DNA from 2 places in the Mycobacterium sp. 663a-19 genome. Region 1 is predicted to be linked to the other one. Evidence: riboswitches for the same ligand, from Rfam matches in the RefSeq annotation. Region 1 holds a riboswitch; the other holds the start of a gene.
What was found. Region 1 has a riboswitch for magnesium ahead of OQ968_RS11970 (Rv1535 family protein). Riboswitches for the same ligand answer to the same signal wherever they lie in the genome.
Positions count from the first base shown of each region.

Region 2: another riboswitch for magnesium. It lies ahead of OQ968_RS05255 (hypothetical protein); the one in region 1 lies ahead of OQ968_RS11970 (Rv1535 family protein).

Region 1 covers NZ_JAPJAV010000005.1:341,014-357,064, reverse strand. The annotation lists gene OQ968_RS12005 (isoprenylcysteine carboxylmethyltransferase family protein) at 1-374, opposite strand, end outside; gene OQ968_RS12000 (zinc-binding dehydrogenase) at 459-1,562, shown strand; gene OQ968_RS11995 (transposase) at 1,605-2,789, opposite strand; gene OQ968_RS11990 (carboxymuconolactone decarboxylase family protein) at 2,888-3,466, shown strand; gene OQ968_RS11985 (PaaI family thioesterase) at 3,451-3,897, opposite strand; gene OQ968_RS11980 (nitronate monooxygenase family protein) at 3,956-5,080, shown strand; gene OQ968_RS11975 (TetR/AcrR family transcriptional regulator) at 5,077-5,721, shown strand; M-box (ykoK) riboswitch at 5,783-5,967, shown strand; gene OQ968_RS11970 (Rv1535 family protein) at 6,255-6,494, shown strand; gene ileS (isoleucine--tRNA ligase) at 6,708-9,824, shown strand; gene OQ968_RS11960 (hypothetical protein) at 9,928-10,791, shown strand; gene OQ968_RS11955 (hypothetical protein) at 10,902-11,057, shown strand; gene OQ968_RS11950 (class I SAM-dependent methyltransferase) at 11,131-11,697, opposite strand; gene OQ968_RS11945 (DNA polymerase IV) at 11,733-13,115, shown strand; gene OQ968_RS11940 (asparaginase) at 13,080-14,000, opposite strand; gene lspA (signal peptidase II) at 14,054-14,641, shown strand; gene OQ968_RS11930 (RluA family pseudouridine synthase) at 14,638-15,564, shown strand; gene OQ968_RS11925 (methyltransferase domain-containing protein) at 15,565-16,051, opposite strand, start outside.
Region 2 covers NZ_JAPJAV010000002.1:188,078-204,128, reverse strand. The annotation lists gene OQ968_RS05295 (CoA transferase) at 1-189, shown strand, start outside; gene OQ968_RS05290 (thiamine pyrophosphate-binding protein) at 192-1,898, shown strand; gene OQ968_RS05285 (aldehyde dehydrogenase family protein) at 1,914-3,344, shown strand; gene OQ968_RS05280 (MDR family oxidoreductase) at 3,352-4,344, shown strand; gene OQ968_RS05275 (FAS1-like dehydratase domain-containing protein) at 4,356-5,525, shown strand; gene OQ968_RS05270 (class I adenylate-forming enzyme family protein) at 5,538-7,205, shown strand; gene OQ968_RS05265 (acyltransferase family protein) at 7,415-9,415, shown strand; gene OQ968_RS05260 (O-methyltransferase) at 9,419-10,078, opposite strand; M-box (ykoK) riboswitch at 10,160-10,332, shown strand; gene OQ968_RS05255 (hypothetical protein) at 10,602-10,817, shown strand; gene OQ968_RS05250 (NRAMP family divalent metal transporter) at 10,822-12,555, shown strand; gene OQ968_RS05245 (NADP-dependent oxidoreductase) at 12,571-13,515, opposite strand; gene OQ968_RS05240 (L,D-transpeptidase) at 13,578-14,333, opposite strand; gene OQ968_RS05235 (isochorismatase family cysteine hydrolase) at 14,499-15,155, shown strand; gene oxc (oxalyl-CoA decarboxylase) at 15,180-16,051, opposite strand, start outside.

The DNA.
Region 1 (16,051 bases):
ATCCACACGGTCAGTCCGACGGCCACCAGGACATCGCCAACCAGGCAGAGCGCCGTCGGCACCCGCGACCATCCGAAGCGATGGTCCAGGGCACTGACCACGACCATCGCGGCCAGCGACAACCACAGGCCACCCATGACGGCCTTTTGCACCGTTCTGGTCTCCGCCGTCGGCCCCCCGCCCGCCCGGCGCTGCAGCGCGTCGGGGTTCGTGCTCAGCACGTAGATCCCGGCGATCCACGTCGTGGCGGCGAACACCGCAAGGAAAAGCCATGCCTGCCAATAGTTCAGCGTGCCCGCCGACAAGAACAGCAACGATCCGAGCACGGCAAGCTCGATCAGGCCGAGCACCAGCCTCTTAAGGATGGCTTTCACGGATCCTCCTCACCGTCCGGTATCGCACGCTAACAGCGCGCGGCGGCGATTGCTCCACCGGTCGACACCTCATACTGTGCCGGTATGTCGGACGGCGCGACGGCGCGGGCGTTGGTTCTCGAGGCGCCGCGCCAGCTGGTCATCCGGGAGCTCCCGGTGCCGGCGATCGGCGACGACGACGCGGTGGTGCGGGTCGCCGCCTGCGGCCTGTGCGGGACCGACCACGAGCAGTACACCGGCGAGCTCGGCGGCGGGTTCGCCTTCGTCCCGGGCCACGAGACGGTCGGCACGATCGAGGCGATCGGGCCGCGGGCGGCGCGGCGGTGGGGCGTGGCGCGAGGCGACCGGGTGGCCGTCGAGGTGTTCCAGTCGTGCCGCGACTGCGACAGCTGCCGGCGCGGCGAGTACCGGCGCTGCGCGCGGCACGGCCTGGCCGACATGTACGGCTTCATTCCCGTCGACCGCGCGCCGGGCCTGTGGGGCGGCTACGCCGAATACCAATACCTGGCGCGCGACTCGATGGTGTTGGCCGTGCCCGACGGCCTCGACGCGGTGGTGGCGACGCTGTTCAACCCGCTAGGCGCCGGAATACGTTGGGGCGTAACCGTTCCCGGCACCAAGGCCGGCGACGTCGTGGCGGTGCTCGGACCGGGAATCCGGGGGCTGTGCGCGGCCGCGGCGGCCAAGGATGCCGGTGCCGCGTTCGTGATCGTGACGGGGATGGGCCCGCGCGATGCGGAGCGGTTGGCGCTGGCGCCGAGGTTCGGCGCGGACCTGGCTGTCGACGTCGCCGTCGACGACCCGGTCGCCGCGCTGGGCAGGGCGGCCGGCGCGATGGCGGACGTGGTAGTTGACGTAACCGCTAGGGCTCCAACGGCTTTCGCGCAGGCGATCGCGCTGGCCCGGCCCGCCGGCACCGTCGTCGTCGCCGGCACCCGCGGGTTCGGCGCCGGCGCCCCGGGGTTTTCGCCCGACGCGGTCGTGGTCAAGGAGCTGCGGATCATCGGGGCCCTCGGCGTCGACGTCACCGCCTACCGCGCCGCGCTGGACCTGCTGGTCTCCGGCCGCTACCCGTTCGAGAGCCTGCCCCGGCGCTGCGCGCGCCTCGAAGACGCCGCGGAGTTGCTGGCTACCATGGCCGGTGAACGCGACGGTGTCCCGCCAGTACACGGAGTGCTCACACCTTGACGTCCTCCACCGGCTTAAGCCGGTGGATTCCAACCCCGTCGCCTAGACAGCAGGAGAACAGAGTTGAGGTTCACGGTTCACGGACTGGCTAGTGCCGAGGTCTCCCCGTGCTGTCACCGCCCGTCCGGCGGCGATGTTGCGTGCGGCGTTGATGTCGGCATTGCACGGCCCCGCACCGCAGGCGGCGCAGTGGAAAACCGCTTGGCTCTTGCGGTTTTCCGGTGCGATATGCCCGCACTGGGAGCATCGTTGCGACGTGTACGCTGCTGGGACGAATTCGAGTCGCCCCGAGGCCTTGTGCTTCAACCGCGCCACCAACAAACCCCACCCTTGGCGGCTGATCTCACGGTTGAGACCCCGTTTTTGCGCGACACCGCTGCCGGGGCATTCCCGGGTACCGCGCGCCGAGCGGGTCATGGCCCGCACATTGAAATCCTCGACGCGAATGGTGTCAAAGCGGCGCGCCATATCGGTGGTGGTTTTTTCCACCCAGTCACGACGGCGATCGGTTTCGCGGGCGCGCAACTTGGCGATCGCGAGCTTCGTTCGTGCTCGTCGGTTACTTCCACGCTGCGCCCGAGCCAGACGGCGCTGCAATCGGCGCAGCCGCCTTGTTTCACCGGCACTAAGAACCGGAGCATGAAACAATTCGCCGGTGGACAGCGCCGCCGAGACCGCCACGCCACAATCCACACCAACAACGCTGCCATCGCCGGGTCCCGGGACAGATTCGGGGATGGCAGCAAAAGCGATGTGCCACCGCCCAGACCGATCCAATGTGACTCGATACGACTTCATGGTGTTGGCTACGTTGCGGGTCCAGCGGAACCGCACCCAACCGACCTTCGGTATCCATACCTGCCCGTAGCGGCGGCTCAGTCGCTTGATGTGGCGCGGTTTGACTCCGACCTGCCGGAATCCTTCATGCCTGTCGGCCTTCCGCCACGTCGGGCGGCGGTGGGTACAGTTGAAAAAGTTGCGCATTGCCTGCGCGAAGTCGCGCAACGCCTGCTGCTGCACGGTCTGCGACCCGGCTGCCAGCCAGTCATATTCGGCGCGGGCCTCAGTCAACTGGGCACACTGCTCGTTATACCCAGGCGCCCGGCGGCCCGGTTGCCAGTGCCGCTGCTGCTCCACGGCCAGATTCCACACAAGCAGGGCATGACGACAGTGGTCCGCCAACGCTGTGGTCTGCTCAGGGTTGGGAAGCAACCGAAACCGCGACACATCAAAAACCTAGACGCGACCACCGACAACCTGCCGAAAGGAGGGAAGCGGCGTTTCCTCCCCCGGCTAAAGCCGACGGTTTCCACGCCGCAAAACTGATGACAACAGCCCGCGTGCCCGGACTGCCGCTCGGCGAGGCCAAGGCCGCCGCCGACGAGGCGGCCGTGCCCAACTACATGGCCGAGCTGTCCATCTTCCAGGTGCTGCTGAACCACCCGCAGCTGGCGCGCGCCGTCAACGACCTGCTCGCCACCATGCTGTGGCACGGCGCCCTGGACTCGCGGCTGCGCGAGCTGGTGATCATGCGCATCGGCTGGCTCACGGCGTGCGACTACGAGTGGACGCAGCACTGGCGCGTCGCCTCCGGGCTGGGCGTCACAGAAGCCGATCTGCTCGGCGTGCGCGACTGGCAGAACCATGACGGGTTCGGGCCGACCGAGCGGGCGGTGCTGGCGGCCACCGACGACGTGGTGGGCGACGGCGCGGTGAGCGCCGAGAGCTGGGCGGCCTGCGAACGCGAATTGCGCGGCGACAAAACGGCTCTCATCGAACTCGTCACCGCCATCGGTGCGTGGCGAATGGTCGCCTCGATCCTGCAGAGCCTGCAGGTCCCGCTGGAGGAAGGGGTGTCCAGCTGGCCGCCGGACGGCCGGTCGCCGGCTCAGACGATCCGGTAGGTCTGCACCGCGTGCGCGACGACGTTGCCGTCGGGATCGGTGGCGGTGATCTCGGTGAAGGTGAGTTCCTTGCGGCGCCGCGTGGTGCGGGCATGGCACAGCAGGTCGCAGCGCTTGGCGGCGCCGGTGAACTGGATGCTCATCGCGACGGTCGAGGCGCGCATGCCCCTGTCGAAATCGTGGTTGGACCAGGCCGCCGCCGCGCCGGCGGTGTCCATCACCGAGGCGATCACCCCGCCGTGAAAGTAGGTGCCGTCGTTGGTGAGGTCCTCCCGGAACGGCAGCCGGATGGTGACGTCGTCGGGGTCGTAGCGCTCGAAGACGATGCCGAGCCCGCCGATGAACGGGGTGGTCAGCATGACCTCGCGCACCGCCCGGCGGCGCTGCCGCTGCTGCTCGGGGGACAGGGGTTCGGTCGCCGGATCGGCCATGGATCGCAGACTACCGTAATCGATTGACATATCAATCAATAACTCTTAGCGTCGGGCAATGCGAACCAGGGTCGCCGAGCTGCTCGGCGTTGAGTTCCCGATCTGCGCCTTCAGTCACTGCCGCGACGTCGTCGCCGCGGTCACCAACGCGGGGGGCTTCGGCATCCTCGGGGCGGTCGCGCACAGCCCGAAGCGGCTGCACAGCGAGCTGACCTGGATCGAGGAGCAGACCGGGGGCAGGCCCTACGGGGTCGACCTGCTGTTGCCGCCCAAGTACGTCGGCGCCGAGCAGGGCGGGATCGACGCCAAGCAGGCCGCCGAGCTGCTGCCCGAGCAGCACCGCGCGTTCGTCGACGACATCCTGGCCCGCTACGACATCCCGGCGCCCGCCGAGCCGCCGCCGTTTTCCGGCGGGGGTCTCAACATCTCGCCCAAGGGCTACGAGCCGCTGCTCGACGTCGCCTTCGACCACGACATCCGGCTGATCGCCAGCGCGCTCGGGCCGCCCCCCGCCGACCTCGTCGAGCGCGCGCACGACCGCGACGTGCTGGTGGCCGCGCTGGCGGGCACCACCCAACACGCGCGGCGGCACGCCGCCGCCGGCGTCGACCTGATCGTGGCGCAGGGCACCGAGGCGGGCGGCCACACCGGCGAGGTGGCGACCATGGTCCTGGTTCCCGAGGTGGTGGACGCCGTGGCGCCGACGCCGGTGCTGGCCGCCGGCGGCATCGCGCGGGGCCGCCAGATCGCCGCGGCGCTGGCGCTGGGCGCCGAGGGCGTGTGGTGCGGGTCGGTGTGGCTGACCACCGAGGAGGCCGAGACGGCCCCGGTGGTCAAGGAGAAGTTCCTGGCCGCCAGCTCCTCGGACACCGTGCGGTCGCGGTCGATGACCGGCAAGCCGGCGCGGATGCTGCGCACCGCCTGGACCGACGAGTGGGACCGGCCCGACAGCCCCGCCCCGCTCGGCATGCCGCTGCAGACCGCCCTGATCACCGAATCGCAGCTGCGCATCAACCAGGCCGCCGGCCACCCCGGCGCCAAGGCGCGCGAGCTGGCCACCTACTTCGTCGGGCAGGTGGTCGGTTCGCTGGACCGGGTGCGCCCGACGCGCTCGGTGGTGCTCGACATGGTCGAGGAGTTCATCGACACCGTCGGGCGGCTGGAAGACCTGGTCGAGAAGTGACCACCACGACCCGGCGGCGGCGCGCGGTCAGCGCCGCGGACAAGTCGCGGCGGCGCGACGAGATCATGGCGGCGGCCAAGGAGGTGTTCGCGCGCAAGGGTTTTCACGACACCACCATCGCCGACATCGCCAAGCGGGCCGGCCTGGCCTACGGCTCGATCTATTGGTACTTCGACTCGAAGGACGAGCTGTTCCACGCGTTGATGGCGGTCGAGGAGGGTGCGCTGCGCGGCCACATCGCCGCGGCGCTGGCCCGGCTGCCGGGGTCGGATAACGGCGACGAGGTGCCGCTGCGGACCGCCGTGCAGGCGACGCTGGAGTTCTTCGAGGCCGACCGGGCCACGGTGAAGCTGCTGCTGCGCGACGCGTACGCGCTCGGCGACCGGTTCGAGAAGCACCTGGGCGGCATCTACGAGCGGTTCATCGACGACATCGAGAGATTCGTCGTCGCCGCCCAACGGCGCGGTCAGGTGATCGCCGCGCCGGCCCGGATGGTGGCCTACACGCTGGCGGCGCTGGTCGGGCAGCTCGCGCACCGGCGGCTGAGCACCGACGACGACGTCACCGCGGCCCAGGTGGCCGACTTCGTCGTCGCGCTGGTGCTCGACGGGCTGCGCCCGCGCGCGATCATGAACGCATAAAGATTCGAAAACACCGGCCCGAATCGGTTTGACCGTCGCGCACCCGTCGTGCATCATCGTGTGGGCACCTCGTTAGGTGAGGCGTCTACACGAATACAGGCCACTGACCCCGAACGTCCAAAGACGCCCCGGGTCAGGACAGCTCCTCCCGGCTTAAGGGTTGAGCCCAGGTGGCTTCCGGCTTGGATTTCTTTCCAGGCCAGGACACGTCGTGTAGTGCCGAAGCTCTGACGAGAGGGGTGCGGATCTTCGGCTGTGGCCGGTTTCTGTACTCCCCTTGTGCACGCACATCGTGCGGGTTGGCCGCGCGCGTCGTTGCCGCAGAGGAGGTGAGGGACGAATGGGTTCCAGCGATAGTCCGGGTCGAAGTCCGGGCTCTGTTCCGTCCCGATCCGGTCTCCGGCGCGACGCTGTTTGAGTCGCCGCAACGCCAATCGGCTTACCGGCCAAGCGTTCTCGGATCGGAACCAGGGCGGGATGGGACACGTCAGTCCAGTTAATTCCTCGTTTCGAATTCCCTCTAGGAGCCGACAATGACCGCAGCCCTGCACGACGAAGTGGTAACCGTAGCGCCCGCCCGCAAGCTGACGGTGGTGCGCGACGCGACCGAAACGCGGGCCCCCGCGCCGAAGAAGGTGACCCGCCCGGCCGACGGCCGGACCATCGTGATCACCGACCCGCTGGTCGACGGCACTGCCCGCTTGTTGAGCATCGGCGTGCGCCACGTGTACGCGGCCCTGTGGCGCGTGGGTGTGCTCGAAGTCCGGTCGTAGCCCAACGGCTAGAATCGGCGTACTGGCATCGATCCGGCCATCACCGGGGAGCCTTCGGAAGAACGGCCGTTTAGGCCCAGTAGAACCGAACGGGTAGGCCCGTCACAGCCGTCAACGAGCGGTCGCGCGCAGCGCGGCAAGCGGGGTGGTACCGCGGCGCTCGCGCAGGTAGCGCGTCGTCGTCCCCAGGCCTAGTGGCACAGGAGACGACGGTTGAGCGAGCACACTTACCCCAAGCTGGGCGGCGGCGCGCCCGACTTCCCGGCGCTCGAGCTCGAGGTCCTCGACTACTGGGCCCGCGACGACACCTTCCGCGCCAGCATCGCCCGGCGCGACGGCGCCGAGGAGTACGTGTTCTACGACGGGCCGCCGTTCGCCAACGGCCTGCCGCACTACGGGCACCTGCTCACCGGTTACGTGAAGGACATCGTCCCGCGGTATCGCACCATGCGCGGCTACAAGGTGGAGCGCCGGTTCGGCTGGGACACCCATGGCCTGCCCGCCGAGCTCGAGGTGGAACGCCAGCTGGGCATCACCGACAAGTCCCAGATCGACGCCATGGGCATCGCGGTGTTCAACGAGGCCTGCCGCGAATCGGTGTTGCGCTACACCGACGAATGGCAGGCGTATGTCACCCGCCAGGCGCGCTGGGTCGACTTCGACAACGACTACAAGACGCTCGACCCGTCCTACATGGAGTCGGTGATCTGGGCGTTCAAACAGCTGTGGGACAAGGGCCTGGCCTACGAGGGCTACCGCGTGCTGCCGTACTGCTGGCGCGACGAGACCCCGCTGTCCAACCACGAACTGCGGATGGACGACGACATCTACCAGAGCCGCCAGGACCCCGCGATCACGGTCGGATTCCCGGTTGTGAGCGGCGATTTGGCCGGCGCGTATTTGCTGGTGTGGACGACGACGCCGTGGACGCTGCCGTCGAACCAGGCGGTCGCGGTCAACCCCGAGGTGACCTACGTGCTGGTGCGGGCGGGGGAGCGGCGCTACGTGCTGGCCGAGGCGCGGCTGGCCGCCTACGCCCGGGAGCTGGGCGAGGAACCCGAGGTGCTGGCCACCTATAGCGGCGCGGACCTGCTGGGCACGCGCTACCTGCCGCCGTTCCCGTATTTCATGGACTCGCCCAACGCCTTTCGGGCGCTGCCGGGCGACTTCGTGACCACCGAGGACGGCACCGGGATCGTGCACATGGCGCCGGCCTACGGCGAGGACGACATGGAGACCGGGGAGGCGGCCGGCATCGAGCCGGTCACGCCGGTGGACGCCAAGGGCCGGTTCGACGCCAGCGTCCCGGACTATCAGGGGCAGCATGTCTTCGACGCCAACGCCCAGATCATCCGCGACCTGAAGAACGGCAGCGGGGCCGCCGCGGCCAACGGGGCGGTGCTGCTGCGCCACGAAACCTACGAGCACCCCTACCCGCACTGTTGGCGGTGCCGCAACCCGCTGATCTATCGCGCGGTGTCGTCGTGGTTCGTCGCGGTCAGCCAATTCCGGGACCGGATGGTGGAACTCAACCGGCAGATCACCTGGCACCCCGAGCACGTCAAGGACGGCCAGTTCGGCAAGTGGTTGGCCGGCGCCCGCGACTGGTCGATCTCCCGAAACCGCTACTGGGGCACGCCGATTCCGGTGTGGAAGTCCGACGACCCCGCCTATCCGCGCGTCGACGTCTACGGCAGCCTCGACGAGCTCGAGCGCGACTTCGGGGTGCGGCCGGACAACCTGCACCGGCCGTACATCGACGAGCTGACCCGGCCCAACCCCGACGACCCGACGGGCCGCAGCACGATGCGGCGCATCCCCGACGTGCTCGACGTGTGGTTCGACTCGGGCTCCATGCCGTATGCCCAGGTGCACTACCCGTTCGAGAACCGGGACTGGTTCGACGGCCACTATCCGGGCGACTTCATCGTCGAGTACATCGGCCAGACCCGCGGCTGGTTCTACACGCTGCACGTGCTGGCCACCGCGCTGTTCGACCGCCCGGCGTTCAAAACCTGTGTGGCGCACGGGATCGTGCTCGGCTACGACGGCCAGAAGATGAGCAAGTCGCTGCGCAACTACCCCGACGTGTCCGAGGTTTTCGATCGCGACGGCTCCGACGCCATGCGGTGGTTCCTGATGGCCTCACCGATCCTGCGCGGCGGCAACCTGATCGTCACCGAGCAGGGCATCCGCGAGGGCGTGCGGCAGGTGCAGCTGCCGCTGTGGAACGCCTACAGCTTCCTGGCCCTGTACGCGCCGAAAGTCGGTGCCTGGCGCACCGATTCGGCGCACCTGCTGGACCGTTACATCCTGGCCAAGCTCGCGGCGCTGCGCGACGAGCTGACAGCGTCGATGGAGGCCTGCGACATCTCCGGGGCCTGCGAGCAGCTGCGCCAGTTCACCGAGGCACTGACGAATTGGTATGTGCGACGGTCGCGTTCGCGGTTCTGGGAGGAGGACCGCGACGCTATCGACACCCTGCACACCGTGCTGGAGGTGACGGCGCGGCTGGCCGCGCCGCTGCTGCCGTCGGTCACCGAGATCATCTGGCGCGGCCTGACCGGGCAGCGGTCGGTGCACCTGACCGACTGGCCGGACGCGGAGGCGCTGCCCGCCGACCCCGCCCTGGTGGCCGCGATGGATCAGGTCCGCGAGGTGTGCTCGGCCGCGTCGTCGCTGCGCAAGGCCAAGAAGCTGCGGGTGCGCCTGCCGCTGCCGAAACTGACTGTGGCCGTGGAGAACCCGCAACGGCTGGAGCCGTTCGCCGACCTGATCGCCGACGAGCTCAACGTCAAGCGCGTCGAGCTGACCGACGCGATCGCCACCTACGGCCGCTTCGAGCTCACCGTCAACGCCCGCGTGGCCGGCCCGCGCCTGGGCAAGGACGTGCAGGCCGCCATCAGGGCGGTCAAGGCGGGGGAGGGCGTCGTCAACCCCGACGGCACCCTGACCGCCGGTCCCGCGGTGCTGCAACCCGACGAGTACAGCTCGCGACTGGTGGCCGCCGACCCGGAATTCACCGCGGCGCTGCCCGACGGGGCCGGGCTGGTCGTGCTGGACGGCACGGTCACCCCGGAGCTGGAGGCCGAGGGCTGGGCCAAGGACCGGATCCGCGAGCTGCAGGAGCTGCGCAAGTCGACCGGGCTGGACGTGTCCGACCGCATCCGCGTGGTGATGTCGGTGCCCGCCGAGCGGGCCGGCTGGGCGCAGACGCACCGCGAGCTCATCGCGGGCGAAATCCTCTCCACCAGCTTCGAATTCGGCGACCCGGGTCCGGACGCCGCCGCCATCGGCGACGGCGTCCGCGTCAGCATCGCCAAGGCCTGACCCGTCGCCCCCGCGAAACTGTATTCCACTACGCATTTCCCGAGAAGCGCTGTCGGTAGTTGCAGTCTCGCGGGCTGTCGGACGGTCATGGCAGTCTGCGGCCATGGGGGAGGGGACACCGTTCATAGGCACCGAAGCCGTCGATGGCGTCGCATTCACGGAGCGCGAGCTGCGACGGTCCTGCACACGCCTGTACCGCAACGTCTATCAGCGGCGGGGCAGCGAACTGACCGCCCGCGATCGCGCGATCGCCGCCTGGCTGTGGTCTGGGAAGGAAGCCGTCGTGGCAGGCAACTCCGCGGCAGCGCTGCTCGGGGCCGAGTGGATCGACCCCCAGCTACCCGCCGAATTGGTGTGCGATCGCACCCGCCCACCGCCGCTGATCATCACCCGCAACGAGACCCTGCTGGCCGGTGAGACGCGGGTGGTCGGCGGGGTTCCCGTGACCTCGCCCGCCCGCACCGCGTTCGACCTCGGTCGTCGGCCGGGCTTTCAGACCGCGGTCATTCGAATCGATGCCCTCGCCCGGGCTACCGGTGTGACGGCCGACGAGGTTGCGCCGCTGATCGACGCGCACCGTGGCGCTCGCGGTGCGAAGCAGTTGCGTCGGGTGCTGCCGCTGGTCGACGCCGGCGCCGAATCACCGCAGGAGACGCGGACCAGGTTGGTCTTGATCCGCGGTGGACTGCCGAAGCCGCAAACCCAGATCGTCGTTCAAGACGAGTGGGGCTGGCCGTTTGCGCGCATCGACATGGGCTGGGAGGAATGGCTCGTCGGCGTCGAATACGACGGTCCCCAACACTGGACGGACCCGCGAATCCGCGCCGAAGACATCGAACGCACCGCCCAAGTCGAGCGGCGGGGTTGGCGGCTGGTTCGCGTGAGTTCCGACCTGCTGCGCCATCGGCCGCATGTCGTCGTGGCCCGGGCTCGCGAGGCGCTATGCGCTCGCGGCTATCCCAAATAGCGCCGCGCGGCGAACTTCATTTGCAAAAAAGTGTCCGAGCCAACGGGGATGGCCGCTCCTACCTGTGACAGAGGCCCAACGGGGCCGCGACCACGGTTAAGGAACACGCCATGACGACCATTGATGACTTCCACTCAATCGACAACGAGACGCCCGCGGAGATCTCCGCGGCGCCACTATCGCGCGGGACGAAGGTCCTGGTGGCATTGGCCGTGGCCGCGGTAGCCGTGATGGTCGCCGGGTTTGCCATGATGCTCATCCATTGACCGCGAGACTGTAACTGGCTACACGTTTCTCGAGTAGATGCGTCGGTAGTTGCAGTCTCGCGGCTAAGGAGGGTTACGGCTTGACCGCGCGCCAGCGCTGCCTGCCGGCGCCGACCTTGACGTCCACATCGCGAAAACCCGCCGCGCGCAAGCGATCCGGCAGGGTATCCGGCGCCACGGGGTTGCAGGTGTCGCGGACATGCAACAGCCGGAACACCCACGACGAAACGCTGTCACTGCCGGCGAACACGCCGCCGGGGCGAAGCACCCGAAACGCCTCGGCGAACAGCCGGTCCTGCAGTTCGCGCGTGGGAACGTGGTGCAGCATGGTGAACGACACCACCGAGCTGAACTCGTCGGCCGGCAGCCCGGTGTCGGTGCCGTCGCCGGTGATGATGCGCGCCCGCTCGCCGTACAGTTCGCGCAGCCGATCAGCCATCGGCCCGTCGATCTCGACCGCGGTGTAGCGCGGTGTCCTGCCCGCCAGCACCCGCAGATTGGCGCCGTAGCCCGGACCGATCTCGAGCACGTTGTCGCCGAGGTCCACGTCGCCGAGCACCCACGGCAACAGCTGGTCCTCGACGGCCTTGAAGTAGCGGTTCGAGCTGCAACACAACCGGTGACACAGATTCATGGCCATGGTCTGAGACGCTAGTAGCAATGGAGTCCCGTTGGGTGCTGCACCTGGACATGGACGCGTTCTTCGCCTCCGTCGAGCAACTCACCCGGCCGACGCTGCGCAACCGGCCGGTGCTGGTCGGCGGCTTGGGCGGCCGGGGTGTGGTGGCCGGCGCGAGCTATGAGGCGCGGGTGTTCGGCGCCCGCTCCGCGATGCCGATGCATCAGGCCCGTCGGCTGATCGGGGTGACCGCGGTGGTGTTGCCGCCGCGCGGCGTCGTGTACGGGGTGGCCAGCCGGCGGGTCTTCGACACCATCCGCAGCGTGGTGCCCGTCGTCGAGCAACTGTCCTTCGACGAGGGCTTCGGCGAACCGCCCCAGCTCGCCGGGGCGTCGGCGGCGGACGTCGAGCAATTCTGCGAGGGCTTGCGGCGACGGGTGCGCGACGAGACCGGCCTGATCGCCTCGGTCGGCGCGGGCTCGGGCAAGCAGATCGCCAAGATCGCGTCGGGCCTGGCGAAGCCCGACGGCGTGCGGGTCGTGCGGCGCGCCGACGAGCGGCCGCTGCTGGGCGGGTTGCCGGTGCGGCGGCTGTGGGGCATCGGCCCGGTCGCCGAGGAGAAGCTGAATCGGCTCGGCATCGAGACGGTCGGTCAGCTGGCCGCGCTGACCGACGCCGAGGTCGCCAACATCCTGGGCGCGACGATCGGGCCGGCGCTGCACCGGCTGGCCCGCGGCATCGACGACCGCCCGGTCACCGAGCGCGCCGAGGCGAAGCAGATCAGCTCCGAGTCCACCTTCGCCGTCGACCTGACCAGCCTGGAGCAGCTGCGTGAGGCGGTCGAGCCGATCGCCGAGCACGCGCATCAACGCCTGCTGCGCGACGGCCGCGGCGCCCGCACCGTCACGGTGAAGCTGAAGAAGTCCGACATGAGCACGCTGACCCGCTCGGCGACGCTGCCCTACGCCACCGCCGAGGCCGGCGCGCTGATCGCGTTGGCCCGCCGGCTGCTGCTCGACCCGCGCGAGATCGGGCCCATTCGCCTTGTCGGCGTGGGGTTTTCGGGCCTGAGCGACGTGCGCCAGGAGTCGTTGTTCCCGGACCTGGAGCTGTCGGGCGAGACCTCGGAGGAACACACCGCGGCCACCGCGACCGAGGCGATGTTCGGGCCGGCCGACGAGCCCTCGCGGTGGCGCATCGGCGACGACGTCGCGCATCGCGATCTCGGGCACGGCTGGGTGCAGGGCGCGGGCCACGGAGTGGTCACGGTGCGCTTCGAGACCCGCGGTTCCGGGCCGGGCCAGGCGCGGACGTTCCCCGCCGATACCGACGACCTGTCCGCCGCCAACCCGGTCGACTCCCTGGACTGGCCGGACTACGTCGGCGTGCTGCGCGCCGAGGAGTCAGCCCCAGCGGCCGACGACGTCGGCGGCGGGTAGCCCCGCCGCCAGCGCGGCCATCAGCAACACCCGGGTCTGCGACGGCCGCAGCCGCGGCACCATCACCGCGCCGGCCTCCACCAGGGCGTGCCCGGGACCGTAGCCCGCGCCGACCCGCGCGCCGGCGACCCGGCTGGACACCGCGACGACGACCCCGTCGCGGCAATGGCGGCGCACCCCGTCGACGACGGCGGCCCCGGCGTTGCCCGAGCCCAGTGCCTCGAGCACCACGGCGCGCGCCCCGGCGGCCACGCAGGCGTCCATCGCCACCGAGTCGCTGCCCGGGTACGCCGCGACGATGTCGACCCGCGGCGCGCCGGCGGCGCCGAGATCGCCGAGGTACGGGCGCGCCTTGTGGGCCGTCAGCGCTATCTCACCCGAGCCGGTGCCAAGCAGCCGGCCCGCGAAGCCATCCCGGGTGGCCACCTTGTGCAGGCCCAGCGGCTGCCACACCCGGCCGGCGAACGACACCAGCACGCCGAGGCCGCGCGCGCCCGGGCTGGCCGCCAGCGCCAGCGCGTCGCGCACGTTGGCCGGGCCGTCGGCGTCGGGCGCGTCGACGCTGCGCATCGCGCCGGTCAGCACGACGGGCGCGGCGCCGTCATAGGTGAGGTCCAGCCACAGCGCGGTCTCCTCGAGCGTGTCGGTGCCGTGCGTGATGACCACGCCGTCGGCGCCGCCGTCGACGCCGGTCCGCACGGCGGCGCGGATCCGGTCCCAGTCGGCCGGCGTCAGCTCCGAGCTGTCGACGGCCATCAGGTCGACGACCTCGACATCGAGGCCCGACACCAGCTCAGCGCCGCTGTAGGCCGGCCGGCGCACCCCGTCGGCGCCGGTGCTGGTCGATATCGTTCCTCCGGTGGCGATCACGGTGAGGCGGGCCATGCTGGAATCATCGCGCGTCCGAGCCGCGAAACGATGTAGGGGATGATGGGGGAGTGCACGACGAACCCGACATCGACGACAGCGCGGAGCCCGCGGCCAGCGAGCCGCAGCAGCCCCCGCGCCGGCTGCGCCTGCTGCTGACCGTCGCGGCCGTGGTGCTGGCGCTGGACATCGCGACCAAGGTGATCGCGGTCAAGCTGCTGCCGCCCGGCCAGCCGGTGTCGATCATCGGCGACACCGTCACCTGGACGCTGGTGCGCAATTCGGGGGCCGCGTTCTCCATGGCGACCGGATACACCTGGCTGCTGACGCTGATCGCGACCGGCGTCGTGGTCGGCATCTTCTGGATGGGCCGGCGGCTGGTGTCGCCGTGGTGGGCGGTGGGCCTGGGCATGATCCTCGGCGGCGCGATGGGCAACCTGGTCGATCGCTTCTTCCGGGCACCCGGGCCGCTGCGCGGGCACGTCGTGGACTTCCTGTCCGTCGGCTGGTGGCCGGTGTTCAACGTCGCCGACCCGTCGGTGGTCGGCGGCGCGATCCTGCTCGTCGCGCTGTCGATATTCGGTTTCGACTTCGACACCGTGGGCCGGCGCAAGTCCGACGGGGAAACCGGCAGCCGGCGCAAGGCCGATCAGCGTTGACCGACCGCTCGATGCCCGTTCCGGAGGGGCTGGCGGGCATGCGCGTCGACGCCGGGCTGGCCCGCCTGCTGGGGCTGTCCCGCACCGCGGCGGCGGCCCTGGCCGAGGACGGCGGTGTCGAGCTGGACGGCGTGCGGGCCGGAAAGTCCGACCGCCTCACACCGGGCGCCTGGCTGCAGGTGCGGCTGCCGGAGGCGCCGGCGCCGCCGGAGAACACGCCCGCCGACATCGAGGGCATGACGATCCTGTACTCCGACGACGACATCGTCGCCGTCGACAAGCCGGCCGCGGTGGCCGCGCACGCGTCGGTGGGCTGGACCGGCCCGACGGTGCTCGGGGGCCTGGCCGCTGCCGGCTACCGCATCACGACGTCGGGGGTGCCCGAGCGGCAGGGCATCGTGCATCGCCTCGACGTCGGCACCTCCGGGGTGATGGTGGTGGCGCTGTCCGAGCGCGCCTACACCGTGCTCAAGCGGGCGTTCCGGCAGCGTACCGTCGACAAGCGCTATCACGCGCTGGTGCAGGGGCATCCGGACCCGTCCAGCGGGACGATCGACGCGCCGATCGGCCGGCACCGCGGCGGCGAGTGGAAGTTCGCCGTCACCAAGGACGGCCGGCACAGCCTCACCCACTACGACACCGTCGAGGCCTTCGTCGCGGCCAGCCTGCTCGACGTGCACCTGGAAACCGGTCGCACGCACCAGATCCGGGTTCATTTCGCCGCGCTGCACCACCCGTGCTGCGGCGACCTCGTCTACGGGGCCGATCCGAAGCTGGCGAAAAGGCTTGGGCTGCAACGGCAATGGCTGCACGCGCGGTCGCTGGCATTCGCCCATCCGGCCGACGGCCGGCGGATGGAGATCGTCAGCCCGTACCCGCCGGACCTGCAGCACGCGCTGGACGTACTGCGCAAGGAGGGGTGATCACTCCGGCTTGCGGGCCTCGACGAGCACCCGCGTCGGGTGCGCGACGAACGGGCCCTCGGCCTCGATGCGCCGGTGCAGCTCGGCCAGCCGGTCGCGGTAGCGCCGCACGGTGAAATCCGGCACGGTCCACACCACCTTGCGCAGGAAGTAGACGACGGCGCCGATGTCGAAGAACTCGGCGCGCAGCCGCTCCATCCGCACGTCGACGACCTGCAGCCCGCCGGCCCGGATCTGCTCGCGCACCGCGTCCGGGTGGAACTCGGCCCACTTCTCCGGCTGCGGCCCGATGAAGTACTCGACCAGCTCGCCCATCGTGGCGGGCCCGATGTGCTGCGCGAAGTAGCTGGCGCCCGGCCGCAGCACCCGGGCGATCTCCGTCCACCACACGGAGATCGGATGGCGGCTGGTCACCAGGTCGAACGCCTGGTCGGCGAACGGCAGCGGCGGCTCGTCGCGCATCGCCACGACCACCGCGCCGAGCGGG
Region 2 (16,051 bases), on a different contig from region 1:
CCGGTGCGCTTCCCGGGAGTGCCCACCTGGTTCTCCCGGACACCGGGACGCGTCGCGGGCCCGGCGCCGGAGCTGGGCGCCGACACCGCGGAAGTGCTCGCCGAAATTGGGGCGAGCAGACGCAAAAGCACCCGAAATACCCCGTCAGAGGGTGCTTTTGCGTCTGCTCGCGAGGAAAGGGACTTTTGACCATGGCCGTGCCCGTCTACAAGCGCATCCTCGACCTGTTCGAGGCCGAGGGCGTGAACACGTTGTTCGGCATCCCGGACCCGAACTTCGTGCACATGTTCGCCGAGGCCGACGCCCGCGGGTGGTCGGTGGTCGCGCCGCATCACGAACTGAGCGCGGGCTTCATGGCCGAAGCGGCATCGCGGATGACGGGCAAACCCGGCCTGTGCATCGGCACGCTGGGCCCGGGCATGGCCAACATCGCCGGGGCGATTCAATGCGCGAAGGTGGAGAATTCACCGGTGATCTTCCTCGGCGGTCAGAGGGCCCGCATCACCGAGCGCCGGGTCCGGCGCGGTCGCATCCAATTCGTCCGGCAGGAGCCGCTGTTCGCGCCGTCGGTGAAGTACAGCGCCTCCATCGAGTACGCCGACCAGACCGACGAGATCATCCACGAGGCGATCCGCCGGGCCATGTCCGGCACACCCGGCCCGGCCTACGTCGAGTACCCGTCGCACGTGATCCTCGAGGAGCTCGACGTGCCGGATCCGCTGCCGCCCAACCGGTACCGGCTCGTCAACCAGACCGCGGGCGAGCGCGAGGTGGCCGAGGCTGCGAGGCTGATTCGGGCGTCGAAGAGTCCGATCCTGTTGGTCGGCCACGGCGTCCACACGTCGCGCACCGGCGCGGCGGTCAAGGAGTTGGCCGACCTCATGGCCTGCCCGGTGATCCAAACCTCCGGCGGCACGTCGTTCATCGATGGTCTCGAGGACCGCACCTTCGCCTACGGATTCTCGCCGGCGGCCGTGGAGGCGGTGGTCGAGTCCGACCTGTGCGTCGCGCTGGGCACGGAGCTCGGCGAGCCCAGCCACTACGGCCGGACCCGCCACTGGGCGCAGAACGACGCGAAGCGCAAATGGATTCTGGTCGAACAGGATCCGGTGGCCATCGGCGTCAACCGCCCCATCGACATCCCCCTGGTCGGTGACCTTCGCGGGGTGGTGCCCCAGCTGGTGGAGGCGCTGCGCGACACCCCGAGAACGCCGTCGGCCGACCTTGACCGGTGGATCAAGTCGGATGCGGCGGAGCTGGCGCAGCTCGCCGAGAACGCGCCGACGGGCCGGACGCCGGTGCACCCGGCGCGGTTCGTCGTCGAGGCCACCCGAGCCTTCCCGAAGAACGGCATCATGGTCCGCGACGGCGGCGCGACCGTCATATTCCAGTGGACCTACTCGCAGGCCAAGCCGCGCGACGTCATCTGGAATCAGAACTTCGGCCATCTCGGCACCGGCCTGCCGTACGCGATCGGCGCATCGGTCGCCGAGGGCGGCAAACGCCCGGTGATGCTGCTGACCAGCGACTCGGCGTTCCTCTTCCACATCGCCGAGCTGGAAACCGCTGCACGGCAAAACGTTCCACTGGTATGCGTGGTGGGTGTCGACCATCAGTGGGGTCTCGAGGTGGGCGTTTACAAGCGCACCTTCCCCCAGCCGTCGCCGCAGCCGGGGGTGCATTGGAGCAAGGACGTCCGCCTCGACAAGGTCGCCGAGGGCTTCGGCTGCCACGGCGAGTACGTCGAGAAGGAGGACGAGATCGGCCCGGCGATCCGACGGGCCTACGCGAGCGGCAAGACGGCCGTCGTGCACGTCTGCATCGATCCGAAGGCCAACTCCGAGGAGATGCCCAAGTACGACGAATTCCGCACCTGGTATGCCGAAGGAACCCAGTAACGAGAAGGTGATGTCATGCGCGAATACCTGAAGTTCTACATCGACGGGCGCTGGGTTGACCCGGCGCGGCCCAACACGTTTGACGTCGAGAATCCGGCGACCGAGCAGGTCTCCGGGAAGATCTCGCTCGGCTCGGCCGCCGACGTGGACGCGGCGGTCCAGGCCGCGCGGCGCGCGTTCGCCGGCTGGTCGCTAAGCAGTCGCGAACAACGCCTGGACCTGCTGCAGGCGATCCTTGCCGAATACCAGAAGCGGGCGGGCGATCTCGCCGACGCGGTGACCGAGGAGATGGGCGCCCCGCCGTCGCTGGCCGCCGGCCCGCAGGTGCAGCTCGGGCTCGGCCACCTGATGACCGCGATCGACGTGCTGAAGAACTTCCAGTTCGACGAGCAGCACGGGGAGACGCTGATCGTCAAGGAGCCGATCGGCGTCTGCGGGCTGATCACGCCGTGGAACTGGCCGCTCAACCAGATCGCGTGCAAGGTTTACCCGGCGTTGGCGACGGGCTGCACCATGATCCTGAAACCGTCTGAGGTGGCGCCGTTCTCGGCCTACATCTTCACCGAGATTCTGGATGCCGCGGGCGTGCCGGCCGGCGTCTACAACCTGGTCAACGGCGACGGCCCCGGCGTCGGTGCCGCCCTGGCGAGCCATCCCGACATCGACATGGTGTCGTTCACCGGATCCACCCGCGCCGGCATCGAGGTGGCCAAGAACGCCGCCCCGACGGTGAAGCGGGTGACCCAGGAGCTCGGCGGCAAGAGCCCCAACATCGTCCTCGACGACGCGGGCTTCGCCGACAGCGTCCGCGCCGGCGTGGTCAACATGATGCCGAATTCCGGGCAGAGCTGTAACGCGCCGTCGCGCATGCTGGTGCCGAATTCGCGCATGGCCGAGGCGATCACGATCGCGCGCCAGACCGCCGAGCAGGTGAAGGTGGGCAGCCCCGACGACAAGACCGCGATCGGGCCGGTGGCGTCGAGGGCGCAGTTCGAGAAGGTTCAGCGCCTGATCCAGCAGGGCATCGACGAGGGCGCGACCGTCGTCGCCGGCGGCCCGGGCCGGCCGGCGGGGCTGGACACGGGTTACTACGTCAATCCGACGGTCTTCGCGAACGTCACCAACGACATGACGATCGCGCGCGAGGAGATCTTCGGGCCGGTGCTGTGCATCCTCGGTTACGACGACATCGATCAGGCCGTCGAGATCGCCAACGACACCGATTACGGCCTGGCCGGCTACGTCTCGGGTGCCGACCTCGACAAGGCGCGGGAGGTGGCCCGCAAGATCCGCGCCGGCTGGGTGACGATCAATCACGCCTTCGACTTGAACGCGCCGTTCGGCGGTTACAAGCACAGCGGCAACGGCAGGGAGTGGAGCGAGGCCGGGTTCCACGAGTACTTGGAGGTCAAGAGCACCTTGGGCTATGCGCCCCAGAAGGGATGAGACACGGATGTTTTCGGCAGTTTTGATCGAAAAGGGCTCGGAAACTGGGGCGGGGCAGACGGTCGGGGTCACCGAGCTGGACGAGACGCAGCTGCCCGACGCGAACGTCGGCATCGACGTCGAGTACTCCACGCTGAATTACAAGGACGGCCTGGCGATTACGGGCAAATCGCCCGTGGTGCGGAAGTTCCCGATGGTGCCCGGAATCGATCTGGCCGGCGTGGTGACCGACAGCAGCCACGCCGACTGGAGCAAGGGCGACCGCGTGGTGCTCAACGGGTGGGGGGTGGGTGAGACGCATTGGGGTGGGCTGGCCCAGCGCGCCCGGCTCAACGGTGACTGGCTGATTCCCCTGCCGCCGGAGTTCAGCACCCGCCAGGCGATGGCGATCGGCACCGCCGGCTACACGGCCAGTCTGTGCGTGGATGCCCTGCTGCGGCATGGGGTTTCGCCCGAGCAGGGCGAGATCCTGGTGACCGGGGCGACCGGTGGCGTCGGCAGCGTTGCGATCGCGTTGCTGAGCGCGGCCGGGTTCAAAGTGGCCGCGGCGACTGGAAAGTCGTCGGAGGAGAAGTTCCTGCAGCAACTCGGCGCCGTGACGGTGCTGGACCGCGCCGAGTTCGGCGCGGCCGGGAAGCCGTTGCAGAAGGAGCGTTGGGCGGGCGTGGTGGACACCGTCGGCAGTCACACCCTCGTCAATGCCTGCGCGCAGACGCGTTATGGCGGCGCGGTCGCCGCCTGCGGGCTGGCCCAGGGCATGGACTTCCCGGCGACGGTCGCGCCGTTCATCCTGCGCGGCGTTTCGCTGCTGGGCATCGACAGCGTGATGGCGCCCAAGGAGCGGCGCCTGGCCGCCTGGCAACGGCTGGCGCGCGACCTCGATCCCGGCACGCTGGATTCCATCGCCCGCGAGATCGGGCTGGGCGAGGCGATTCCCGCGGCCGGGGAACTCATGGACGGCACGGTGCGCGGCCGCATCGTCGTCGACGTCAACCGCTGAGGAGAGCGCTGATGGCCGAGCTCGATTTGTCCGACGTCGATCACCGGGTCGGCAAGCCGGTCGGCGGTGGGCAACTGTGGGACCCGTGCAGCTCGTCGGACATCCGGCGGTGGGTGATGGCGATGGACTACCCCAACCCGCTGCACTGGGACGAACTGTTCGCCCGCGACTCGAAGTTCGGCGGCATCGTGGCGCCGCAGTCCATCGCGGTGGCCCTGGACTACGGGCACGGCGCGGCGCCCGCGTGCGTGGGCCACATTCCGAACAGCCACTTGATCTTCGGTGGGGAGGAATGGTGGTTCTACGGCTGCCCCGTGCGGCCCGGCGACAAGTTGTTCCAGAAGAGGCGGTTTCACGACTACAAGGTGACCGAGACCAAGTTCGCCGGCCCGACGATGTTCTCGCGCGGCGACACCGTCCACACCAACCAGCACGGCACCCTGGTGGCGCGCGAGCGTTCCACCGCGATCCGCTACCTCTACGAGGAGGCGACCAAGCGCGGGATGTTCGAAAACCAGCTCGGTGACATCAAACGCTGGACCCAAACCGAGCTCGAGGAAGTCGAACGGCTGCGGCGCGAGTGGCTGGAGTCCAACCGCTTGGGTGTGTCACCGCGCTTCGACGAGGTGAAGGTCGGCGACACGCTGCCGCGCCGGGTGATCGGTCCGCACAGCATCGCCAGCTTCACCACGGAGTACCGGGCGTTCCTGTTCAACATCTGGGGCACCTTCGGATGGGTCGCGCCGCCCGGCATCGAGGATCCGTGGGTCTATCAGGATCCGGGCTGGGGCAAGGACTTCGCGTTCGACGAGGAGGACGCGAAGATCGACCCGCGCAAGCGCGACGGGCTCTACGTCGGCCCGTCGCGCGGGCACATCGACGCCGACCGGGCCAGCGAGGTCGGGATGGCGCGCGCCTACGGGTACGGCGCGACGATGGGCGCATGGTGCACCGACTATCTGGCGTACTGGGCGGGCCACGACGGCATGGTGCGCCACTCCAAGGCCGACTTCCGGGCGCCCGCCTTCGAGGGCGACGTGACCTATTTCGACGCCGAGGTCGTCGACAAGCAACCGGAATCGACCTGGGGTGTGCCCCTCGTGCAGGTCAAGCTGCGCCTGACCAACCAGAACGGCGACATGCTAGTGGGCTGCACGGCCGAGGTCGAACTGCCGTTGTAGACGGTGGTAGCCATGGCCGACGAGACGGATTCGGAAGCGGCGCACCGCCTTTCGATAGTGACCGGGCCGCCGCTGGCGGACGAGCCCGGGCTGGGGGCGCTCACGCTGCCCGGTTTCCTGCGCGAGGTGACAGGGGCGTACGGCGAGCGGGAGGCGCTGGTGTGGCGCACCGCCGACGGCGTGGTCCGGTGGACGTACACCGAGCTGTGGGAGCGCGCGATGCAGGTGGCGCGCGCGTTGCGCGCGTGCGGGCTGGGCAAGGACGGCCGGGTCGGTGTTTTGATGACCAACCGGCCGGAATGGCTTGCCGCCGTGTTCGGTACGTCCCTGGCGGGCGGGGTGGCCGTCACGCTCAGCACGTTTTCCACGCCGTCCGAGCTGGACTACCTGCTGCGGGCCTCCGCCGTGTCGGTGCTGCTGTTCGAGCGCAGGGTGCCGTCGAAGGACTTCGCCGCCATCCTGGCCGGGCTGCAACCGGCGCAGTACCCGTTCCTGCGCCGACTGGTTTCGGTCGGCGAGCCGGCGCCGGGCATCGAAACCTGGGACGAGTTCCTGGCGTCCGGTGACGGCGAACCCCGCGAGCTCGTCGAGGCGACGGCCGCGGCGACACGGCCCAGCGATGCGGCCGTGCTGTTCTTCTCGTCCGGCTCCACCAGCAAGCCGAAGGGCATCCTCAGCGCGCATCGCGGGGTGTGCATCCAGCTGTGGCGGTTCCGGCGCATGTACGGGTTCACCCCCGACGATCACGTCCGCGGCTGGACCGCGAACGGCTTCTTCTGGTCCGGCAATTTCGCGATGGTGCTCGGCTCGACGCTGGCCAGCGGCGGGGCCCTGGTCCTGCAGTCGACCTTCGACGCCGCCGAGGCGCTCGAGCTCATCGCCGTCGAGCGGGTGAACTTCCCGTTCGCCTGGCCCCACCAGTGGGCCCAGCTGGAAGGCGCGCCCAACTGGGGCAGCGTCGATTTGAGCAGCGTGCGGTTCGCGGACTACAAGACCCCGATCGCGCACCATCCCACCGTTTCGGGCGAGTGGCACGAGCCGGGCCACGCGTACGGCAACACCGAAACATTCACGATCACAACGGGTTACCCCGCCAACACCCCGCCCGAGGTGCACGCGGACAGCTTCGGGGTGGCGCTGCCCGGCGTGACGCTGAAGATCACGGACCCGCTCAGCGGCCGCGTCGTCGCGCGCGGCGAAGCCGGCGAGATCGGCGTCAAGGGGCCCACCCTGATGCTCGGCTACATCGGCGTCCCGCTCGACGAGACGCTCGACCCCGAGGGCTTCTTCCCCACCGGCGACGGCGGCTACCTCGACGACGCCGGCCGGCTGTACTGGCAGGGCCGGCTCACCGACATCATCAAGACCGGCGGCGCCAACGTCTCGCCCCGCGAGGTCGACGAGGCCCTGATCGCACACCCCGGCGTCAAAGTGGCCCAGACCGTCGGTGTTCCGCACCAAACGCTCGGCGAGGTCGTCGTCTCCTGCGTGGTGCCGCACGACGGCGTGACCCTCGACACCGAGCAGCTACTGGCCTTCCTGCGGCAACGACTGGCGAGTTACAAGGTGCCGCGCCATCTGCTGTTCTTCCGCGAGGACGAGGTGGCGGTCACCGGCAACGCCAAGATCAAGGCCGGTGAGCTTCGCGAACTGGCCACCAAGCTGCTGGCCGGTAGGTGAGCCAAAACCCTTGCGTGTCTTCGCGTGTCTTCGCCTGGATCGGGCGGCGCCGCCTCTAAGCTTGCTGAGATCACGAGGAGGGGCAACGACGTATCGGCAGCAACTACGGCGCCGGGCGAGGTCAGGGCGCGCTAAAGGCGAGCGCTGAGCCGGGCGGGACGCACCCCGCGCCGGCGCCTTCTGCTCGGCGCCCCCGATGGGTCGCACCCGTGCGACGCGCCGGCCGGCTGGCGATTTGGGATCAACCAGAACGGCGCGGCGGCATACCCGCCCTGGACGGGCTTCGTGCGATAGCCGTCGCGCTGGTGCTCGCCGGGCATGGCGGCATCCCCGGGGTTACCGGCGGGTTCATCGGCGTCGACGTCTTCTTCGTCCTCAGTGGGTTCCTGATCACCTCGCTGTTGCTCGACGAGTTGCGGCGCAGCGGCCGTATCGAGCTGACCGGCTTCTGGATTCGCCGCGCGCGGCGGCTGCTGCCCGCGCTGGTGCTGATGGTGCTCACCGTGGGCGCCGCCCGCGAACTCCTGCCCTACCAGGCCCTCACCGGGCTGCGGGACGACGCGATCGCCGCGTTCCTGTGGATGGCGAACTGGCGGTTCGTGGCCCAGAAGACCGATTACTTCACGCAGGGCGCCCCGCCCTCGCCCCTGCAGCACACCTGGTCGCTCGGGGTCGAGGAGCAGTACTACTTCGTCTGGCCGGTCCTGCTGATCGCGGTGACCCTGCTGCTGGCGGCGCGGGCCCGGCGCTACTTCATGCGGGCGACCGTGGGCGGGGTCCGCTTCGCCGTCTTCGTTATCGCCGCGCTGGGGGCGCTGGCGTCCGCCGCGGCCGCCATCGTCTTCGTCTCCGACAGCACGCGTGACCGAATCTATTTCGGCACCGACACCCGCGCGCAGGCGCTGCTGATCGGCTCGGCGGCGGCGGCCCTGCTGGTCCGGGATTGGCCCTCGCTGAACCGCGGCTGGTGCATGATCCGGACCCGGTGGGGGCGCCGCGTCGCCCGCCTGCTGCCGTTCGCCGGGGTGGCGGGCCTGGCCGCCGCCGCCCACTACGCAACCGGCGACGTGGGTGAATTCCGCCACGGTCTGCTGATCGGGGTGGCGGTCGCGGCCGTGTTGGTGATCGCCCCGGTGGCCCTGGAACAGCGCGGCCTGGTCGCCCGCATCCTGGCCGCGCCGCCGCTGGTGTGGCTGGGCACCATCTCCTACGGCGTGTACCTGTGGCACTGGCCAATCTTTTTGGCGCTCAACGGCGAACGCACAGGATGGACCGGGCTGCCGCTGTTCGCCACCCGGTGCGCGGCCACGGTGGCCGTGGCCGCCGCGTCGTGGTGGCTGATCGAGCAGCCGGTCCGGCGCTGGGCCCCGGCGCGGGTGCCGTTGTTGCCGCTGGCGGCCGCCACGGTGGCCAGCGCCGCCGCGATCACGCTGTTGCTGATCCCGGTGGGGACCGGGCCCGCGCTGCGGGAAAACGGGCTGCCGCCGGGCGTCTCGGCGGTCGCGGCGGTGTCGCCGTCGCCGCCGGGCACCGGTCACCCGCGGCCGAGGGATCCCAACCGGCCGTTCACCGTTTCGGTGTTCGGCGATTCGATCGGCTGGACCTGGATGCACTACCTTCCGCCGACGCCCGGATTCGCCTTCCTCGATCACACCGTCATCGGCTGCAGCCTGGTGCGCGGCACGCCGTACCGCTACATCGGCCAGACGCTGGAGCAACGGCCCGAATGCGACAGCTGGCCGGCCCGCTGGTCGGCCCAGGTCAGCCAGGACCAGCCGGACGTCGCGCTACTGATCATCGGCCGCTGGGAAACCGTCGACCGGGTCAACGAGGGACAGTGGACCCACATCGGCGATCCGACCTTCGACGCGTACCTCAACGGCGAACTCGAGCGGGCCCTGAACATCGTGAGCTCCACCGGGGTTCGCGTGGTGGTGGCGACCGTGCCCTACAGCCGCGGCGGCGAAAAGCCGGATGGCCGGCTGTACCCGGAGGACCAGCCCGACCGGGTCAACCAGTGGAACACCATGCTGCGCAACACGGTTGCCCACCATCCCAACGTCGCGATCCTCGACCTGAACAAGAAGCTGTGCCCGGACGGCGTCTACACCGCCAAGGTCGACGGGATCAAGGTGCGCAGCGACGGCGTCCACCTCACCCCGGAGGGGGTGAAGTGGCTGACGCCGTGGCTGGAGGAATCCCTGCGGTGATCGTCAATCGTCGGTGCGGCAGCTGATTTCCATGCTGTCGCTTTCCCGGACCGCGAAATTGAAGCTGGTGTAGCCGTTTTCGGGATTGCGCACGAGGTCGAGGTAGGGCCCGGTGTCCGCTGCGCTGGTGTTGTCGGCGACGATCAACGCGCCCGTCGGCAGCCGCGGTTCGAGCAGCTTGATCACCGGTAGGTACAGGTCCTTCCAACCGTCGAGCAGGACGAACCCGACCGGTCCGTCCACGCCCCGCAGCGTGCTGAGCGCGTCCCCCTCGAGGATGGTGATGACGTCGTCCAGTCCAGTCTCGGCGAAAGTCTTCTTCGCGGCGGCGATCTTCGTGCCGCTGAGCTCGGTGGTCACCACCCGCCCGGAACCGTTGTCGCGCACCGCCGCCGCAAGGTGAATGGCCGAGACGCCGAAGGACATGCCGAACTCGACCACCGTGGCCGGGCGCGTCGCGCGCACCAGCGCGTAGAGGAGCCGGCCGGCCTCGGGGGTCACCGGGATGTAGAACTCGCTCATCGCCTCGGCGCGTTCCGCGGCCGTCATCGGCCGGTCGAACTGGTCGCGCCGCTCACGCAGCAGCGACATCTGCTCCTTCGATTCGGCGTACATCCGATCGAGCACGGTGGAAACCCGGGGATCCCGCAATGTTGTGGCCATGTCCTCGAGGGTAGCCACGACGGCGTAACGAAACCGCTAATGAGTTTGACGCGCAGCGGGCCGCGTGCCAGCATGGACGGGCAAGCACCTCGGTAGGTGAGGCGTCTGCATGGATACAGGCCACTGACCCCGAACGTCGAGAGACGCCCCGGGTCAGGACAGCTCTTCCCGGCTCAAGGGTTGAGCCCAAGTGGCTTCCGGAGATCTTCCGGATACGCCGTGCAGTGCCGAAGCTCCGACGAGAGGGGTGCGACCGGCGTCATTGGCGCCGGTTATCGCCCCTTCCGTTCAGGTGAAATGTGATGGCACCCGTGCGTGTCCCGGCCGTGAGGAGGTGAGGGCGAGATGAGTCCCGGTGATAGTCCCTATCCGAAATCCGTCTTGTCCCGATCCGGTTCCGGCACTCTTCGTACCGCCTGAACTTCACGAGCACTCGCGGGTTCCGCGCCGTCGACGGCGCGCCGCCCCGCACGCTCCGGCGCGAAATGTCACGAGCCGATCGGACCCGAAAGAGGTGACGATCATGGCTTTTGTTGTTGCACACCGTGTTTCCGGTGTTACCAGGTTGCGTGGGCGGTCGATGCTGCGTGCGGGCCGCCAGCTGATGGGCAGGTTGTGCGCGGGGCACGCGCTGACGCCGCAGGAGCGCGCCAACCTGTACGTCTCGCGGATGCCGATCGCGGTGGTCACCGCCTCGCTCGGCGGACACCCGTCGGACCGTGCCGACACCCGCCGGTGATCCTATGACCTCGATCTCGGCCCAGCAGCGCGGACTGCACGCGTCCGGGCAGGCCGTGCTGGATTCCGCGCACGCCGGCGACATCGTCGGCGCGTTCGGACGCATCCGGCGGGACGGCACCGGCGCGTTCGGTGGGCGCTGGCGCCGCCTGCGGACGCTGATGGTCATCACCGGCCCGGGACTCATCGTGATGGTGGGCGACAACGACGCCGGCGGCGTCGCGACCTACGCGCAGGCCGGGCAGAACTACGGGATGGGCCTGCTGTGGACGCTGGCGATGCTGATTCCGGTGCTGTACGTGAACCAGGAGATGGTGCTGCGGCTCGGCGCGGTGACCCGGGTCGGTCACGCGCGGCTGATCTTCGAGCGCTTCGGCAAGTTCTGGGGCGCCTTCAGCGTCGGTGACCTGCTGATCCTCAACGCCCTGACCATCGTCACCGAATTCATCGGTGTCTCACTGGCATTGGGCTTCCTGGGCTGCCCGCGGATCGTTGCGATCCCGGCCGCCGCCGCGCTGCTGTTCGCCGTGGTGGCCGGGGGCTCGTTTCGCCGCTGGGAGGCGCTGATGTTCCTGCTGATCGCGGTGAACGTCCTGATCGTCCCGATGGTGCTGCTGGTGCACCCCTCGGTGACGGCGAGCGCCGGCGGGCTGATGCCGCAGTTCCCGGGCGGGCTCAACTCCACCGTGCTGCTGCTGGTCGTCGCGATCGTGGGCACCACGGTGGCGCCGTGGCAGTTGTTCTTCCAGCAGTCCAACGTGGTCGACAAGCGCATCACGGCACGCTGGATTCCTTACGCGCGAGCCGATTTGGTCATCGGGATCGTCGTCGTCATGGCCGGGGCGACCGTGCTGATGGCGGTAGCCGCGTTCGGATTGGCCGGCACCGCCGACGTCGGCCACTTCACCGACGCGGGCGCCGTCGCGTCCGCGCTTTCCCACCACGCCGGCCGCGCGGTCGGAGCGTTGTTCGCGATCATCCTGCTGGACGCATCGCTGATCGGCGCCAACGCCATCGGGCTGGCCACCACCTACGCCGTCGGCGACGCGCTGGGCAAGCGGCACTCGCTGCACTGGAAGATCGGCGAAGCCCCGTTGTTCTACGGCGGCTACGCATTCCTGCTCGCGGTGTCGGCGGCGGTCGCGTTCAGCCCCGACCACATCCTGGGCCTGGTGACCCAGGGTGTGCAGGCGCTCGCCGGCGTGCTGCTGCCGTCGGCGACCGTGTTCCTGGTTTTGCTCTGCAATGACCGGGCCGTGCTGGGCCCGTGGGTGAACACGGTGCGGCAGAACATCATTGCGTGGACCATCGTGTGGTCCCTGGTGCTGTTGTCGCTCGCGCTGACGGCGACGACGTTCTTCCCGCGCCTGTCCACCGCCACCATCGAGGGCGGGCTGGTGGCCGGCGCGCTGATCGGCATCGCCGGCGGCGCCGCCGTGATCGTCGCCGACCGGCGGTATAACGACCTGCGCGACGCGGAGGCCGTCGTGCGGACGCTCGGGGGTGGGCTGGAACCCGAAGACGTCGACGAGCTCGACGACACGCCGCTGCTCACGCCCGCCGAACGGCGCGCGGTGCGCCGGCAGGACCGGGAGAACTGGCAGACGCCCAACCTCGCGGTCCTGCCCCGCGCGACCCTGTCGCCGACCCGCCGGGCGGCACTGTTCACGCTGCGCGGCTACCTGGTGGTGGCCGTCGCGCTGGTCGTCGTCAAGGTCGTCCAGACCGCCATCGCCTGAACGGTATTCGCGCGACTACGGCGAACCGTTGGGCAGCAAGACGATCTTGCCGTGGGTATGGCGGCGCTCGAGCTCCTCGAACGCGTCGGCGACGCGGTCCAGCGGATAGGTTGCGGCGACGTCGAATTCGATGGCGCCGGTGGTGACCAGGTCGGCCATCTCGGCGAGCACCTCCGGTGTGGAGGCCTCCGCGCTGCCCTCGGTCTTGGCGCCGACCTCGCCCGCCTTCTGGAACGAGATGATGGTGTCGATCCGCTCGGGCGGCACGCCCAGGTCGACCGCGAGCTGGACGTAGTTCGGGCCGAACAAGTCGATGAAGGCGTCGATTCCGTCGGGCGCGGCCGCGCGCAGCCGGTCGGCCAGGCCGTCGCCGTAGGAAATCGGGACGACGCCGTGCGCGCGCAGCCAGTCGGCGTTGCCGGGCCCGGCGATTCCCAGCACCCGCGCCCCGCGCAGGACCAGCAGCTGCACGACGAGGCTGCCGACCCCGCCCGCCGCCGCCGAAACGGCGACCGTTTCCCCCGGTTGGGGCGCGACCGCCCGCACGGCGGCGTACGCCGTCACGCCCACCACGTACAGCGAACCCGCGATCTCCCAACTCAATTGGGGAGGCTTGCGGATCAGCTGGCCGACGGGGACCGCGGTGTGGGTGGCGTGGCTGGATCGCCGGAGACTGAAACCCAGCACCTCGTCGCCGACCGCGAACTCGGTGACCCCGGGTCCCACCGCGGTCACCACGCCGGCGAGGTCGCTGCCCTCGCCGGACGGAAACGTGGCGGGGAACATCTCGTGCAGCGCACCCACCCGGATGCCCGCCTCGCCGGGATTGATCCCGGCGGCGCGGACTTCGACCACCACCTCGCCCGGCCCGGGCGACGGCATGTCAATGTCGGCCACGTACAACACATCACGGCCCCCGTAGCGGTCGAACCGCACGGCGCGCGCCGTCGCAGCCGTCATCTCGATCTCCTTCGCAGGCGAATCAAACCGTTGCGGCCGCAAGCCCCCGCTCGCTCAGGCCGTCAGGTCACGACCTCGATGGGGTCGCCGATGTTCACGTTGTTGAAGTACCAGGCCGCGTTGTCCGGGCTGAGGTTGATGCACCCGTGGCTGACGTTGGCATGGCCCTGCGAGTCGACCGACCACGGGGCCGAGTGCACATAGACACCGCTCCACGTGACGCGCACCGCGTACGACGCGGTGATCTTGTATCCGTCGGGGGAACTCAGCGGGATGCCGATGGTCCGGGAGTCCATCACCACCGTGCGCTCCTTCGAAAGCGCGGAGAAGTTGCCGATCGGCGTCGGGCGGGACGGCTTGCCCATGGACGCCGGCATCTCGCGGAGCACCTCGCCGTTGCGGCTGACGGTGAAGGTGTGCGAGGAAAGGCTGGCGACGCCGAGGAACGCGTCACCGGTGTCGAAGCCCGTCGTCAACGCCTGCACACCCACCGAGACGTGGCTGTGGGTGGGCCAGTAGCGGTTCGGAACCCACTGCACGACATTGCTGTCGACCCATTCGAAGTGTCCCGGCACGTTGCTCGGCGAGGTGACGCGGATGGTCCGTTCGACGCCAACGCGATCGGTGACGGGCGCGGTGAACGTCACCACCACGGGGTGCGCCACGCCCACCACCGCGCCGTCGGCCGGCAAAACCTGGGCAACCGCGGGAATCGGTTGGGGCAGCGGGACCGCGGCGACGCTGCGGGCGCCGCTGCCCAGCACGCCAAGGCCCGTGATCGCCACCATAACGAACAGATAACGAACCGTACGGCGCATGGCCTCCGCCCTTCGAGATGGTGCGATCAACACAACGGTATTCTACTGACGATCTACCCGTTGCGGGTTTTAGCAAACAATGGCGGCCCGTCGGGCCGTCACGATAACGATCCGACTACCTGTTGAGTTCGGTCCCGTCACGAGGGAGGGCGGCGAGGGAGCGGCATGACGGCAAACGATCGCTACACGCGTCCCATGGCGCGCTCGGCCGCGCTGGTGCTGATCGACGTGCAGCGGGATTTCCTGGACATCCCCGGGCACGACGCCGCGATGCCGGTTGCCGGCACGCACGCGGCGATCCCGGCAATGGCCAAGCTGGCGACGGCCTTCCGCGGACGCGGCCTCCCGATCGTGCATGTCGTCCGGCTGTACCGACCGGACGGGTCCAACGTGGACGCGGTGCGGCGGGAGGCGGTGGAGCGGGGTGCGCGGATGGCCGTGCCCGGCAGCGCCGGCTCGCAGATCGCCCCCGAGTTGTTGCCCAAAGTCGTTGAGCTGGACCATGAATTGCTGCTGGCCGGGGGCTTGCAGCGGATCGGCGCCGTCGAACACGTGATGTACAAGTCGCGGTGGGGCGCGTTCTACGCCACCGGTCTCGAACGGCACCTGCGCGAAAGCCGGGTTGACACACTGGTTTTCGCCGGGTGCAACTTTCCGAACTGCCCCCGAACGTCGATCTACGAGGCGTCCGAACGCGACTTCCGGATCGTGCTGGTTTCCGACGCGATGTCCGGCCTGTATGACCGCGGCGTCCAGGAATGCCGTGCCATCGGGGTGGACGTGCGAACCCTGCCCGAGACGCTGGATTGGCTGGTCTGCTAGCGGTGCTCTTCCGTCAACTGGGGATCACCCGCCGGCGTTGACCGGTGGCGGTGTGGCCGCGCTGGCGGGGTTGCGGTTCGACAGGTGACCGCTTTCCACGCCCGCCGCCGGGTCGAGTTCGCAGTCGATGACCGACGGGCCGGCCGAGGCGAGCGCCTCGGCCAGCGCCGACCGCAGCTGCGCGGGCGTGGCGACGTGATATCCCTTGCCGCCGAACGCCTCCGCGATCAGCTCGTGCCGCGCACCGGCGTTCAGCACGGTGGGTGCCGGGTCGCTGCCGGCGGCCGATTCGCTGCCGCGGTAGACGCCGCCGTTGTTCAGGATCACCACCGTCACCGGGAGCCGGTACCGGCAGATGGTCTCGACTTCCATGCCGGAGAAACCGAACGCGCTGTCGCCCTCGATCGCGACGACGGGCCCGCCGGTTTCGACCGCGGCGGCGATGGCGTAGCCCATCCCGATGCCCATCACGCCCCAGGTGCCGGTGTCGAGCCGGTGCCGCGGCACCTCCATGTCGATGACGTTGCGGGCCAAATCGAGCGCGTTGGCTCCCTCGTTGACCACATAGACATCCGGCTGATCCCGGAGCACGGCGCGAATGGCGCCGAGCGCGCCGTAAAACCGCATCGGGTGCGTCTCCTCGGCCAGGCGCCGGCGCATCTTCGCGTCGTTGTCGGCCCGGCGCTCGGCGAGCTCGCCCGTCCACTCCGCGGGCACGGCGATCGGCCGGGCGGCCAGGCCGTCGCGCAGCGCCGCCATCACCGACCCGATGTCGCCGGCCAGCGGCGCCGCGATCGGCTGGTTGCTGTCGAACTCCGATGCCGCGATGTCGACCTGCACGAACTTGGCGTCGGCCGCCCAGGGCGGCGAATCCCCCTGGCCGAGTAGCCAGTTGA